DNA from 2 places in the Solibacillus sp. FSL K6-1126 genome. Region 1 is predicted to be linked to the other one. Evidence: a T-box and tRNA genes for the amino acid it is inferred to sense, from the RefSeq annotation. Region 1 holds a T-box; the other holds one or more tRNA genes.
The links. A T-box is a leader RNA that pairs with one kind of tRNA and senses whether it is charged. The one in region 1 lies ahead of cysS (cysteine--tRNA ligase), so its partner is inferred to be a tRNA-Cys.
Positions count from the first base shown of each region.

Region 1 (7,552 bases):
GCATCTGTTCCGGCAATCCATACACCGCGGTCTTTTAGCTCATCCACCGTTTGGGCCAAATTGGTCACACGCACAACAGGTACATGCTCGATAGCACCTGTGGATGCTTTAGCAACTACTGCTGTTAAACCGACTGCGCGACGCTTCGGAATAATGATACCATGTGCACCGATCGCATCTGCTGTACGCATAATCGATCCTAAGTTATGCGGATCTTCCAACTCGTCCAGTATTAAAAAGAACGGGTCTTCGCTTTTTGCCTTCGCTGCGGCAAATAGATCGTCCAATTCTGCATAGTCATATGCCGCGACCGATGCCACAATCCCCTGATGATTTTCTGCAAGCTTATCAACTTTTTGCTTTGGTACAAACTGCACGAGGACACCTTGCTCTTTCGCTAAGTCCATTAACTCCTGTACACCTGTTTTCTTAACGCCTTCAGCAATCCATAACTTATTGATTTCTCGGCCTGCGCGAAGTGCCTCAAGTACCGGATTTTTTCCTGCAATCATTTCTCCTGATAGTTCTTCCTGGGCAGATTGCGGCTTTTCTTGTTGCTTTTTCTCCTGAGTTTTAAAAGTATCTGCTTTTTTATCGCGCCCTTTAAAATCTTTTGGTTTACGATTTTGCTGTCTTTTCTCTGCCATAGTTACACTCCTTTTGCCTGTTCGACAATTTCGATTGCGTAATCGATTATTTCATTTGCGCGATGATGTTCTTTGCTAAGGAATAAGAAGCCTAAAACCGCTTCAAATCCTGAGCTATTACGATATGTGCGTACATCTGTGTTTTTCGGAACAGATCCTGATTTGGCATTGCGTCCTCTACGGAAAACAGCTTGCTCTTCTTCTGTTAAGTAATTTTCTTCGATCATACGATGTACAATATTGGACTGGGACTTGGCCGAAACATATTTTGTCGCCTCTTTATGCAATGTGTTAGGCTTTGCGCGGCCCGACAATATTAAATGTTCCCGAATTCTTTGTTCCAGCACGGCGTCGCCCATATAAGCGAGCGCCAGTGCATTTAGCTGTATGACATCATGTGGTGTTAAATTTTGCATTTACTGTCCTCGTTTCCAGCGTGTACCTTGACGAGTGTCTTCAAGCACAATATCCATGCCCAGCAGTTGGTCACGGATTTCATCTGAACGAGCGAAATCACGGTTTTTGCGGGCTTGATTACGTTCCTCGATTAATGCCTCAATTTCTTCATCGAGTAAGCCTGCTTCTACTTTTATATGAATACCTAGTACATTTCCAATTGTATCAAACATCGTTAAAATTGCCTGCAATACTTCTTTATCCGTATTTGCTTCGTTTAAATACACATTGGCAATATGGGAAAGTTCAAATAGCGCCGAAACCGCATTTGCTGTATTAAAGTCATCATTCATCGCGTTTTCGAAATCAACTTTAATCTGACCAATTTTTTCAAGCCATTGCTCACTGTTATCCCCTAAACTTGCAGAAGATGTGAGACGGTGCTCCACATTCGTATAAGATGTACGAATACGGTCTAAACCATTTTTAGCTGCTTCCACTAAATCCTGAGCGAAGTTGATCGGATTACGGTAATGAACAGACAGCATAAAGAAACGCAACACTTGCGGGTCAATTTGCTGGCGGATATCATTCACTAATATAAAGTTGCCCAGTGATTTTGACATTTTTTCATTATCAATATTAATATAGCCGTTATGCATCCAATAACGCGCGAATGTTTTATCATTATGCGCTTCAGATTGGGCAATTTCGTTTTCATGGTGAGGGAATGTTAAATCCTGTCCGCCTGCGTGAATATCGATTGTATCACCTAAATGCTCACGTGCCATTACAGAACACTCAATATGCCATCCTGGACGTCCTTCTCCCCATGGTGATGCCCACTTAATTTCGCCTGCTTTCGCCGCTTTCCATAATGCGAAATCCAACGGGTCTTCCTTTTTCTCGCCGGCTTCAATACGTGCTCCTACTTTTAAATCATCGATAGATTGGTGACTTAACTTACCGTAGCCATTGAATTTACGCGTACGATAATAAACATCGCCTTGGGATTCATATGCGTAGCCTTTGTCGATCAGCACTTTTATGAACTCGATAATATCATCCATATGCTCTGTTACACGTGGATGGGCATCCGCCTTTTGGCATCCAAGCGCCGTAATATCTTCAAAGTAAGCAGCGATAAAGCGATCTGTTAAGACAGAAGTTTCTTCACCTAATTCATTTGCTGCTTTAATAATTTTGTCATCCACATCGGTAAAGTTCGAAACGAATTTCACCTCATAGCCTGCATACTGTAAATAGCGACGTACTGTATCATAGACGATTACCGGACGGGAATTCCCAATATGAATGTAATTGTATACAGTCGGTCCGCATACATACATTTTTACTTTGCCTTCCTCCAACGGAATAAATGGTTCTTTTTGTCTTGTCAACGAATTGAAGATTTGAATCGTCATATTGCCTCTCCTTTTTCATATTGCTCTTTTCGGTGTGTATTGGGTTAATTTGCCATTAAAATGAAAAAAGCGTCTCCATCACCTAAAGAAGGTGACAGAGACGCTAGATGCGCGGTTCCACTCTGGTTGAAAAAGTAGCCATACTTTTTCCGCTTAAAGTCCTGTAACGTGGACAAATCGATTTAACCTACTTCAAATTCAGTTAAATACTCAAAGGTGCATTTCAGCTTTGCCTTAACCTGGATCACTTTCAGCCGGTGGTGATCCTCTCTAATAAGGGGTGCGCAGCGTACTTCTCCTTCTCAACGTGCTATCACTTATAGAATTATATTCATTTTACATCTATTTTCAGAAAAATCAATCATTTTATCCATTCTAGAGAACTGTTAAGTAAGCTCCCTATTTACAAAATGAATTACTTTGCAAATTTTTCAACACGGGCAATTGTTTTTTCCTTGCCGATTAAAGCAATGGCATTCGGTAATTCCGGACCATGTGTTTGACCAGTCGTCACAACACGGATTGGCATAAACAGATTTTTACCTTTTACACCCGTTTCTTTTTGTACAGCTTTAATCGCTGCTTTAATTGAAGCGGCATCAAAAGTTTCTAAAGCTTCTAATTGAGTTTTAAATGAAGCCATAACAGCCGGCACAGTTTCACCCGCTAACACTTCATTTGCTTCTTCATCATATGCAATTTCTTCTGTGAAAAATTGGCTCGATAATTCTACGATTTCTGCACCGAAGCTCATTTGCTCATGGTAAAGCGCGATTAAATCAGAAGCCCATGCATGTTGCTCTTCTGACAGCTCTTCTGGAAGTAAGCCCGCTTTTTGCAAGTGTGGCAATGCTAAAGCAACTACCTCTTCATGAGACATTTTTTTAATATATTGGTTGTTCATCCATGTTAGTTTTGTTTTATCAAACATAGATGGTGATTTTGATAAGCGTTTTTCATCAAACAGCTTTACAAATTCGTCATGTGAGAAGATTTCCTCTTCTCCTTCCGGTGACCAGCCAAGCAATGCAAAGAAGTTAAACATCGCTTCCGGTAAGTAACCAAGGTCCTTGTATTGTGTAACGAACTGGATGATTGATTCATCACGTTTCGATAATTTCTTGCGCTCTTCATTTACGATTAATGTCATATGACCATATTGCGGATATTCCCATCCGAATGCGTCAAAAATCATCATTTGTTTTGGTGTGTTTGATAAATGCTCTTCCCCACGGAATACATGTGTAATTTCCATGAAGTGGTCATCCAGTACTACCGCATAATTGTATGTTGGAATACCGTTTGCTTTTACAAGTACCCAGTCGCCGATATCTTTTGATTCGAACGATACTTCGCCGCGAACTAAATCAGTGAACTGATACGTAACATTTTCCGGAACACGCATACGAATTGTGTGCGGGATACCAGCAGCCTCTTTTTCAGCAACTTCCTCTGCTGTTAAATGACGGCATTTTCCATCATATGCAGGTGCTGCAACACCTTGTGCTTTTTGTTTTTCGCGTGATGCTTCAAGCTCTTCTGAAGTACAGAAACATTTATACGCTTGTCCGTTTTCCAGCATTTTTTCTGCATGCTCTTTATAAATATCAAGACGTTCCATTTGACGGTAAGGTGCATATGGGCCACCGATATCAATCGATTCATCCGGTGTAATGCCTAACCAGCGTAAGTTATCAAGTTGAGAAGCTTCCCCGCCCTCTACATTACGCTCAATATCTGTATCTTCAATACGTACTACAAAAGTACCGTTGTGATGTTTTGCATATAAATAATTGAATAATGCTGTACGTGCGCCACCGATATGTAAGAATCCTGTTGGCGATGGTGCATAACGAACGCGAACTGTTTTCGTCATAATATTGCCTCCTAATTTTAGCGTCAAAACGCTCGACCTTTTCCGAATATAATAAATTTACTTTTATATGGATATGAACGGACATTATATTGTCCAATATCGGCACAATAGATGTCTTTTAAACTTTAACCATTCTACCACTGTAAGTTATTAAATTAAAGTAGCGTGTGCCGATTTTTGACACACGCCCTCAATTTTATCGCACTTTATGCTTTTACTAAAAGAATCGTTGCCATTGCTGCAATTCCTTCTTCACGGCCCACAAAACCTAACTTCTCTGTTGTTGTCGCTTTTACATTAACTTGCGAAGGTTCGGCATTCAGTAGTTGTGCGATACGGTTTTGCATCTGTGAAATATATGGGGCCATTTTCGGACGCTGTGCCATAATCGTACAATCCACATTGCCTAATTTATATCCGCGCTCTTCAACCATCTTCCAGATGTGTTCAAGTAACTTCGCTGAATCTGCATCTTTCCACTCCGGATCTGTATCAGGGAAGTGACGGCCGATATCCCCTTCACCAATTGCACCTAATGCCGCGTCTGTTACTGTATGTAAAAGTACATCGGCATCTGAATGACCTACTAAACCGCGCTCATGTGGAATTGTAATACCACCTAAAATTAATGGACGTCCTTCTGCAAATTCGTGAACGTCAAACCCTTGTCCAATTCGAAACATATCGTTGCTAGCCTACAAAGTAAACTAGCCTTCACCTTCTTTCTGGTAATCTCATTATCATTAGTATAATCAACTTGTCCGAAAAAAGCCTCGCAAACCTATTTTCTTTTCAAGGTATCTTCTATTTTCGTTGTTTTAAAATAGCTTCCCCAAAAATCAGATCTTCCTGCGTTGTCATTTTTACATTTTCATAACTGCATTCCACAATATGAATATCATGTCCTAAACGCTCCACGAGCATCGCTTCATCCGTTCCTAAAAAACCCACCTTTTCAGCTACATCCTCAGCTTCTGCCAGTAAATCATAACGGAACGCTTGTGGTGTTTGAACCATCCATAAAGACTCCCGGTCAACGGTTTCTTTAATAAGACCGTTATGGACGACCTTCATCGTATCCTTCGCACGAACTCCTGCAATAGCCGCTCCTTTTTCATAAGCGACTTTTGCAAGTTCGGTAATTTTCGGAATAGTAATAAAAGGTCTTGCAGCATCATGAACAAGGACAACATCCACTGCACTCATTTCTTTTATGCACGAATGCACTGAATGTTGGCGTTCTTCACCACCTGTCGGCAGGCCTTTTACTTTTGTAATATTATGTTTTTCGATGAGCGCCTGGATAAATGGCCGTTCCTCATCTTTTACGGCAAGCCAAATTCCTGTACAATTTTCATCACGTTCAAAAACAAGAAGTGTATGAACTAAAATCGGTTTATCCGCTAAGTTTAAAAATAATTTATTTTGCCCGGCACCCATGCGCTTTCCACTTCCTGCTGCCGGCAAAACGACTTCATAACGCAAAATGCTTCACATCCTAATCCTCTTTTGGCTTGGCGAAAATCATACGCCCTGCTGATGTTTGAAGTACGCTCGTTACCGTCACTGTAATCGCCTGGCCAATATAGCTTCGGCCGCCCTCTACTACAATCATTGTACCGTCATCTAAATAGGCCACACCTTGATTGTGTTCTTTCCCGTCTTTAATGACTACGACTTGCATATCTTCACCCGGAATTACGACCGGTTTCACCGCATTTGCCAAATCATTAATATTCAATACTTGTACACGGTGCAGTTCACAGACCTTATTTAAGTTAAAATCATTCGTCAGTATTTGGGCACTCATGTTTTTGGCTAATCGAACCAACTTTAAATCCACTTCAGACACATCTTCAAAATCAACTTCCGTAATAAGTACTTTCGACGCTCGTTCGTCCTGAAGCCTTTTTAAAATATCTAGACCCCTGCGACCACGCGTACGCTTCAATGTATCAGATGAATCCGCGATATGCTGTAGTTCCGTCAAAACAAACTGAGGTACAACTAAAACCCCTTCAACAAACCCTGTTGCTGAAATATCAGCAATACGGCCATCAATAATGACACTTGTATCAAGTAATTTATACTGCTCCTGATCTTGAACTTCCTTGACAGAACCGTCACTCTGACGCTTTTTCGTCGATTTCCCGGAAAAAATCTGCAACAGCTCATCCCGTTTACTAAAACCTAGCCGGAAACCAAGATAACCAAGAACAATGGATAAAATAGCAGGAACAACAGCGGTAATAACCGGAATGTTCATTTGATTGATCGCGACACCGACCAATGTTGCTACACATAATCCTACGATTAAACCGAGCGTACCAAATAATAAATCCGCTGCAGGCAATTTGAATAATACTTCCTCTAACCAAGTAATTAATTTTACAAAGTAATCAGATAATGCAAACGATAAAACGAATAACAAAGCAGCACCTATCGCAACACTGAAATATGGATTATTAAGCCAAGGATTGGATGATAAGTTCATGAATGCATATAATGGCGGTAAGAAAATGAGGCCTAATGCTCCACCGATAAATAAAAATGCTACTTGAATTATTTTCTTCAACATTTGTTTCACCTCCAAGTAATAATTATACATCTAAAGTTTCATTCATGCGAAGCCCAGGTACCAAAAGCAAGGGTAAATAAACAACAAACGCCAATTGAATTCCAATATTAGGATTTTACCCATTTTTTAAGATTATTCCCTATTTTTTTTAGTTAGATTTGCGCGATATTAATTCAATAATGACGTACTTCATTCTAAATTTCCGTTCCCTGTAGCTTAAACAAACTAATGAATATATTATATTAATATAATAGAAAATTTTAACATAGAAGAGGAGAATACGTTTTGAATACTGCAAAAGAAGTAAAAATTACTACTGCTGATCCGTCTGCAATCGGTCTATTCGGTTTGGCGATTGTAACATTTGTTGCTTCCACTCAAAAGTTAGGCTGGACAGAGGGCTTAGGTTTGGTTATTCCTTGGGCAATATTTTTAGGTGGTATTGCACAATTTTACGCATCTGTCTTAGACTCAAAACATAATAATACATTTGGTACGACTGCATTCGGCGCATACGGTTTATTCTGGATGGGTGTAGGTATGAGCTGGTTCGTTCAAGCCGGTGTATTTGGTGCAACATTACAGGCATCTGTTGATACATCTCAGCTCGGTGTTGTGTATTTAGGTTATT
Region 1 is NZ_JBBOPD010000001.1:7,835-15,386, forward strand. It holds gene rlmB (23S rRNA (guanosine(2251)-2'-O)-methyltransferase RlmB) at 1-512, opposite strand, end outside; gene MHH44_RS00065 (Mini-ribonuclease 3) at 650-1,063, opposite strand; gene cysS (cysteine--tRNA ligase) at 1,064-2,467, opposite strand; T-box leader at 2,561-2,782, opposite strand; gene gltX (glutamate--tRNA ligase) at 2,883-4,343, opposite strand; gene ispF (2-C-methyl-D-erythritol 2,4-cyclodiphosphate synthase) at 4,550-5,026, opposite strand; gene ispD (2-C-methyl-D-erythritol 4-phosphate cytidylyltransferase) at 5,148-5,828, opposite strand; gene MHH44_RS00090 (PIN/TRAM domain-containing protein) at 5,842-6,921, opposite strand; gene MHH44_RS00095 (acetate uptake transporter) at 7,207-7,552, shown strand, end outside.

Region 2 (7,552 bases), 3.6 Mb from region 1:
GAAATCGATAAAAGCGGCTGAAGTAACGGTTTTGCGATTTCAGGATCCGGCGTGAATTCATCATGAATCCAGTTTAGCTTTCCTTTATTTTTCGGACACACTGTCTGGCATGTATCACAACCATACAACCGGTTTCCGATTTTGGCACGAAATTCATCGGGCAAAAATCCTTTCGTTTGAGTTAAAAAGGCAATGCATCGCTGTGAATTCAGCTGCCCAGGTGCAACGATCGCTCCAGTTGGACATACATCAATACATAATGTACAGTCTCCGCATTCATCCTCCATCGGTGTGTCAGGGGCAAACGGGATATTTGTGATGATCTCGCCTAAATAGACGTACGAACCAAACTCCGGTGTAATGATCGAACAATTTTTTGCGCTCCAACCGATACCTGCCCGTTCTGCAACTGCACGATCTACTAGTTCCCCAGTATCGACCATCGATTTCACCTTTACATTTGGCACACGTTCATGCAGCCATGCTTCAATGAGCTGCAGACGTTCACGAACAGCTGTATGATAGTCAATCCCCCATGAAGCACGGCAAAAAATACCGCGGCGCTCCCCTTTTTTTCCTTGCGGGGCATCTTGCATGCGTGAAGGATAGGCAATCGCGATCGCAATAATACTTTCTGCTTCATCTAATAATTTTAAAGGCTCTGTACGCAGCTCTATATTTGCTTCTTCAAAGCCTGATTGGTATGCTAATTGTTGCTGACGACGCAGACGGTTTTTCAATTCATGAAACGGAGCAGCGGTCGTAAATCCGATTTTATCAACACCAATAGATGCTGCGTATTTCACTAAATCTTCTTGAAGTTGATGAACTTTCATTTCACATACTCCTTTCAAATGATACAATAATTATAAACTTATTTCGTATTACATATTTTAGTATTTCTCCCATTAAAAACAATGTAAGAAGGTGTTCTCATGAATATTTCAATAAATGAAGCTCTTTTTTCTGTCAATGAGCAATTAAAAATTGGCCTTATCCATTATAGCAAAATTATCGTTGAAGAATCTCCTCAAATGATTAAAGGTCGCACACAACTTTATCAGGAAAATCTATATTTGGAATTACAGGAAACACCTGTGACAGAACGTCCTGGTATTAAAGAGTGGCGCCAGCTTTGGAAGGCTTTTGGCGGGGACCCGAACCGGTACCGTCACTCTGCGGAAAGCTTAATGCGCCGTATCGCCAAACAGCAATATTTAGCACCGTTCCATTCGGCTGTTGATTTAAATAACTTCTTCTCCCTGCAATACGAAATTCCTGTTGGCATTTATGATGCAGAAAGTATTGATGGTAATGTGGAAATCAATGTCGGCAATGCATCGACAGGCTATGAAGGAATTAATGGACGCTTTAATTCATTGGATAACATCATCCACGCCAAAGATGCAACCGGTCCATTCGGCAGCCCCTTTGTTGATTCAAAAAGAACGGCAGTGACAGAAGCTACGACAAATGCGCTGCAAATCTTTTATTTACGCCCTTCCCTCAGTGGAAAGGAAGCTGCTGAAATACTAGGCAGTGCAGGAAACATGTTTACACAAATTAGCGGTGGCGAATATGAAGTACATATTCTTTCAAGGGAAAATCCAAAAGTTCATATTTAAGGAGTGAAATCGTTTGACTATAAACTTAGCTGAGGCAGTAAAACTAAAAAGTATCATTACGAAAAGAATCCAGGAACGAACAATACAAGTGCATTCATTAACACATGCTATCATTGAAAAAGGCGAACAGCCGAAAACACCTGATTATACACTCGAAATGCTTGAAGCCGAGTTAAAAGAGCTTCGTTATGATTCACGTAAACTTGATGCCCTGATCTACCGGGCTAATATCGACAATACTATTGTGTTTAAAGATGAGGAAATGCCTATTGTAGAGGCGATTGAACTTGCGAGTCAATTACGTGCAGAAGCACAATTTTGCAAAAACCTTGGTTCTGAGGAAAAAGAGGCTTTCTACCATAATTCCGGTGATGCCATACTTTACCGTGTAGCATTGTATGATCCAATGACATACCGAAACCGTGCAAATGAGCTTGAAAAGGAAGCACATCGCCTTTCCAATTTAATTAATGCCAAAAACTATCAAGTTGAAATTGAATTTGATGACAGTAACTATTTCTAAACCTAGGGCGGTGAGACTCCAAACTAGGTAATAACGGGCGATTTTTGCTTCGGCATCCCCAACTAATGGTCAAACCGATGACCCTTTACCGTTTACACTGTTACCTTTCACACATAACCAACTATAGTAAAAGCTAACACAATCGTAATTGAGTATTTTTGCTCGCCCGTTATTAAAAGACACCTGCTCACTTACACGTGAAAAGGTGTCTTTGCTTTTTATTTCAGCTAAATCCTACTCTACACCCGGTAAAATGCTTAATGTCTTTTCATCTGCATCTAATAATACGTCCACACCTAATGGAATCGCAATATTAGGCTCGCAGTGGCCAATTTTAAACCCTGCTACTGCCGGTTTGTTAAACGGCTTCAAATACCCTTCTATTACCTTCAGCACATCTTCATAGCTGTATGTATCATCCGGCATATTAAAGTCTGCTATTACAAAGCCTGCTGCAAGCTCCAGCTTTCTTGAAAGACGCAGCTGATTCAGCATTAAATCAATTTGCTCAATTGTTTCACCTAAATCTTCAAGTAGTAAAATTTTATTGCGCACATCAATTTCAAATTTAGTTCCAAGTGTGCTGACAATACGGTTTAAATTTCCGCCTGTCAATTCGCCGCGTACAGCTCCCGGTATAATTGTCGTAAGAGGTGAAATGCTTTCTGTATACTGAATTTCAATCGGCTGGAATAGCTGCTGGAACATTTTTTTAGAAAGAGGGTCCAGTTCCCCTTTTGGACTAGACAGCATCGGACCATGGAATGTCACTAAATTTGCAAACTCGTTTACTTGTGTATGTAAAGTCGTCACATCGGAAAAGCCCCAAATTATTTTCGGATTGTCCTCGATTAATGGATAGCTTATCTTATCGATGATTCTTGAGATTCCGTAGCCGCCCTTCACTAAAAAGACTGCCTTCACTTCCGGATCAACAATCATTTGGTGGAAGTCTTTAATCCGCTCCTCGTCGGAACCTGCCAAATAGCCTTCGTATGCCTGTACCGTATTACCAAGCTTATACTTTAAACCTAATTCCTCTAAAAACGCTAATTTATCCCCTAATGATTCTATATTAAGCGGACTACTTAAATTAACTAATCCTACTGTATCGCCATGCTGTAACCTTGCTGGTCGAATTTTCATGCCAATGACCTCCTTTTGCTTCTGTCGTTATTGTATCATAGCGTTTTATGTAAAGCGCATTGCAAATTCCATGTGGTTGTCCCTATAATAGATAAAATCAATTTCCAATATAAGGAGATGCTCAATAATGAAATTTCCACCACAGCTACTGCTCATTTTGGCTACTTTATTGTGGGGTGGCAACTTTGTAATTGGACGAGCTGTTTCAGGAGATATTCCTCCGATTACACTTGCCTTTTTACGTTGGATTGTCGCCTTTCTAGTATTTTTCCCAATCGCTTACAACCGGACGAAAAAAGAATGGCCTGCGCTGAAACAGCATTGGGGTGCTGTCATCATTTTAGCAATAACAGGAGTTGCCGCATTCAATACACTCGTCTACATCGGCTTGCATGATACAACATCCATTAATGCATCTTTAATGAATTCATCAACACCGATTATTATATACATACTGAGCTTTATCTTTTTAAAAGAACGGTTAACGAAGTTCCAAATGATCGGCACACTGCTTTCTTTAGCCGGAGTGCTCTTTATTATATCCGGAGGCTCATTACAAAGCCTGCTTTCATTTTCATTCAACAAAGGGGACTTAATCGTTTTGATTGCGGTAGTGTGCTGGAGTTTCTATTCATTACTCATTAAAAAGTACGCAGGTAAGCTGCCGGGTTATTCAACGTTTTTAGTGACGATTGCAATCGGAGCTATTATGTTACTTCCGTTCGCAGTATATGAACTACTAACAACATCACAAGCAATCGTATGGAACGCTTCGACAATTGGGGCGATTTTTTATGTAGGGATCATTGCTTCGATAGTTGCCTTTTTAAGCTGGAACAATGGCGTTGTCTCATTAGGAGCAAACAAAGCAGGAATCTATTTAAACTTCATTCCTCTATTTGCCACAATCTTTGCTGTACTGTTTTTAAATGAGCAACTCCTCATCGCTCAAGTAATCGGAGGCATTGCGGTAATTACAGGAGTATTTATTTCATCGATCAAATAATGGAGTGCACAATGTATGCACTCCTTTACCTTATTTTACATCTGTATAAATAACCGTCACATCTGGATGGTTGTGCAGTGCGCTCGCAGGGAAATCTTCTGTTACGACACCGCTGCGTAAACGTTCAAATGCCTCCTGTTTTGATGCACCTGAAATTAATAATACAATCTTTTTAGAACTTAAAATCGTTTTGATTCCCATTGTAATGGCATGTGTCGGCACATCATCAATTGAATCAAAATAGACTTGATTCGCTTCACGTGTAGACTGTGCAAGCTCTACAATATTTGTACCTAAATCAAAAGGAGTTCCAGGTTCATTAAAACCGATATGTCCATTTACACCAATTCCTAAAAGCTGTATATCAATATTTCCCGCCGCATTAATCAATGCATCATATTCAGCGGCAGCTTTTTCTAAATTCGACTTATTACCAGCTGGTAAATAAATATTTTCCCGTTTCATATCGATATGATTAAACAGGTTATAGTCCATATAATAATGGTAGCTCGCTTCATTTGCCGGATTAATACCGATATATTCATCCAAGTTGAAAGACTTGGCTTGTTTAAAAGATACTTCGCCTGCCTTATACGCAGCTACAAGCTTTTTATAAAAGCCTTCCGGGGTACCTCCTGTAGCCATTCCAAATACCGTTGAACTATCCTTTTTTAATTGATCTATAAAAATTGTTGCAGCAATTTTACTCAACTCACCATAGTTTGCCGCTTCAATCCACTTAAAATTTGTTGCTACATTCATTTGTTTAATTCCCTACTTCCTCGCTATATTCCATAATTTATATCACTTAAATAAAATGCGTTTTTTTAAAATTCATTCCTAACATCACTATGTTAATTTTATAGTAAATAATTTTAATACGCCAGAAAAAACGTGCAGGATTTTCTGGAAAACATACTAATTTCCTTTGTATATAATATGATATTCTCCCATACTAATTTCCCAATATTCCGTACGCAGACTTTATTTTTCTCATTATCATATAAAAGAATCGATGAATCTATTCTTTCCTAATTTCACTTATAAATACCACTGTTGAAGTCGGATTCTATAATCTATTCTATGCTCTCTAAAAAGATTATGGGACTTTATATATCGATTATAAAAATAAAAAAAGACCTCACAGTATGAACTGTGAAGTCTTTTTTTCAGATACCGAGTGTGGGACTTGAACCCACACGCCTCGCGGCAACGGATTTTGAGTCCGTCGTGTCTGCCATTCCACCAACTCGGCAAAATAAGGTAAAAAAAAATCGGTTTCTCCGATTAAATAAAATATGGAGGCGGCAACCGGATTTGAACCGGTGATAAAGGTGTTGCAGACCTGTGCCTTACCACTTGGCTATGCCGCCATATTTGGAGCGGAAGACGAGGTTCGAACTCGCGACCCCCACCTTGGCAAGGTGGTGTTCTACCACTGAACTACTTCCGCAAAATAAAAAAATGGCTGGGGTACCTGGATTCGAACCAGGGCATGACGGAATCAAAATCCGTTGCCTTACCGCTTGGCTATACCCCAAATATTTAAATTATGATATAGAATGGGGCGACTGATGGGAATCGAACCCACGAATGCCTGAACCACAATCAGGTGCGTTAACCACTTCGCCACAACCGCCACTATATTATAATTTTAACACTTAAACCTAAATAAAAATGGGGCGACTGATGGGAATCGAACCCACGAATGCCTGAACCACAATCAGGTGCGTTAACCACTTCGCCACAACCGCCACTATATTATTTTAAGTATTTTTAAGTTATTTGGCAGGGGCAGTAGGAATCGAACCCACACTGACGGTTTTGGAGACCGTAGTTCTACCTTTAAACTATGCCCCTATCAAAAGGATGGTGGAGGGGGACGGATTCGAACCGCCGAACCCTAAGGAGCGGATTTACAGTCCGCCGCGTTTAGCCACTTCGCTACCCCTCCAGGTAATGGTGCCGGCGAAAGGAGTCGAACCCTCGACCTACTGATTACAAGTCAGTTGCTCTACCAACTGAGCTACACCGGCAAAAATATGGTGGGTTTGGACGGAATCGAACCGCCGACACTTAGAGCTTCAATCTAATGCTCTACCAACTGAGCTACAAACCCACAAATTAATTTTTTAAAAAAATGGCGGTCCCGACCGGGATCGAACCGGCGATCTCCTGCGTGACAGGCAGGCATGTTAACCGCTACACCACGGGACCATTTGGTTGCGGGGGCAGGACTTGAACCTGCGACCTTCGGGTTATGAGCCCGACGAGCTACCACTGCTCCACCCCGCGATAATACTATTTGTTTAATGGTGGAGGATGACGGGCTCGAACCGCCGACCCCCTGCTTGTAAGGCAGGTGCTCTCCCAGCTGAGCTAATCCTCCAATGCTGGATACTACTTATGTATCTTTTGGTGACCCGTACGGGATTCGAACCCGTGTTACCGCCGTGAAAGGGCGGTGTCTTAACCACTTGACCAACGGGCCTCTTTATAAATTAAGCCTGGCGGAGAGTAAGGGATTTGAACCCTTGATGCAGGGTTACCCGCATACACGATTTCCAATCGTGCTCCTTCGGCCACTCGGACAACTCTCCAAGATTTAATGGCTCCGAAGGCAGGACTCGAACCTGCGACCTGCCGGTTAACAGCCGGATGCTCTACCAACTGAGCTACTTCGGAATAATTCTATAACAGCCTAGCGACGTCCTACTCTCACAGGGGGAAGCCCCCAACTACCATCGGCGCTAAAGAGCTTAACTTCCGTGTTCGGTATGGGAACGGGTGTGACCTCTTTGCCATCATCACTAGACTATTTAATCGAAAGACATTATTTATTGTATCATACTTTTCTTATTTGTCAAGTATTTATATAATAATTTTTCATTCTTTCAAAACTGGATAAACGTTTCATTGAATTGAGCAATAAAATGTGGTTAAGTCCTCGACCGATTAGTATTCGTCAGCTGCATGCGTCACCGCACTTCCACCTCGAACCTATCTACCTGATCGTCTTTCAGGGGTCTTACTTACTTGCGTAATGGGAAATCTCATCTTGAGGGGGGCTTCATGCTTAGATGCTTTCAGCACTTATCCCGTCCATACATAGCTACCCAGCGATGCCTTTGGCAAGACAACTGGTACACCAGCGGTATGTCCATCCCGGTCCTCTCGTACTAAGGACAGCTCCTCTCAAATTTCCTACGCCCACGACGGATAGGGACCGAACTGTCTCACGACGTTCTGAAC
Region 2 is NZ_JBBOPD010000001.1:3,637,335-3,644,886, forward strand. It holds gene queG (tRNA epoxyqueuosine(34) reductase QueG) at 1-836, opposite strand, end outside; gene MHH44_RS18135 (B3/B4 domain-containing protein) at 936-1,625, shown strand; gene MHH44_RS18140 (DIP1984 family protein) at 1,639-2,148, shown strand; gene MHH44_RS18145 (S66 peptidase family protein) at 2,383-3,294, opposite strand; gene MHH44_RS18150 (DMT family transporter) at 3,422-4,300, shown strand; gene nagB (glucosamine-6-phosphate deaminase) at 4,331-5,062, opposite strand; tRNA gene MHH44_RS18160 (tRNA-Leu) at 5,475-5,555, opposite strand; tRNA gene MHH44_RS18165 (tRNA-Cys) at 5,600-5,673, opposite strand; tRNA gene MHH44_RS18170 (tRNA-Gly) at 5,679-5,753, opposite strand; tRNA gene MHH44_RS18175 (tRNA-Gln) at 5,766-5,840, opposite strand; tRNA gene MHH44_RS18180 (tRNA-His) at 5,864-5,939, opposite strand; tRNA gene MHH44_RS18185 (tRNA-His) at 5,979-6,054, opposite strand; tRNA gene MHH44_RS18190 (tRNA-Trp) at 6,087-6,160, opposite strand; tRNA gene MHH44_RS18195 (tRNA-Tyr) at 6,171-6,254, opposite strand; tRNA gene MHH44_RS18200 (tRNA-Thr) at 6,261-6,336, opposite strand; tRNA gene MHH44_RS18205 (tRNA-Phe) at 6,344-6,419, opposite strand; tRNA gene MHH44_RS18210 (tRNA-Asp) at 6,442-6,517, opposite strand; tRNA gene MHH44_RS18215 (tRNA-Met) at 6,521-6,595, opposite strand; tRNA gene MHH44_RS18220 (tRNA-Val) at 6,614-6,689, opposite strand; tRNA gene MHH44_RS18225 (tRNA-Glu) at 6,717-6,791, opposite strand; tRNA gene MHH44_RS18230 (tRNA-Ser) at 6,809-6,900, opposite strand; tRNA gene MHH44_RS18235 (tRNA-Asn) at 6,910-6,985, opposite strand; rRNA gene rrf (5S ribosomal RNA) at 7,000-7,115, opposite strand; rRNA gene MHH44_RS18245 (23S ribosomal RNA) at 7,236-7,552, opposite strand, start outside.
Region 2: it has a tRNA-Cys gene. The T-box ahead of cysS (cysteine--tRNA ligase) is inferred to sense a tRNA for this amino acid. The anticodon was not compared.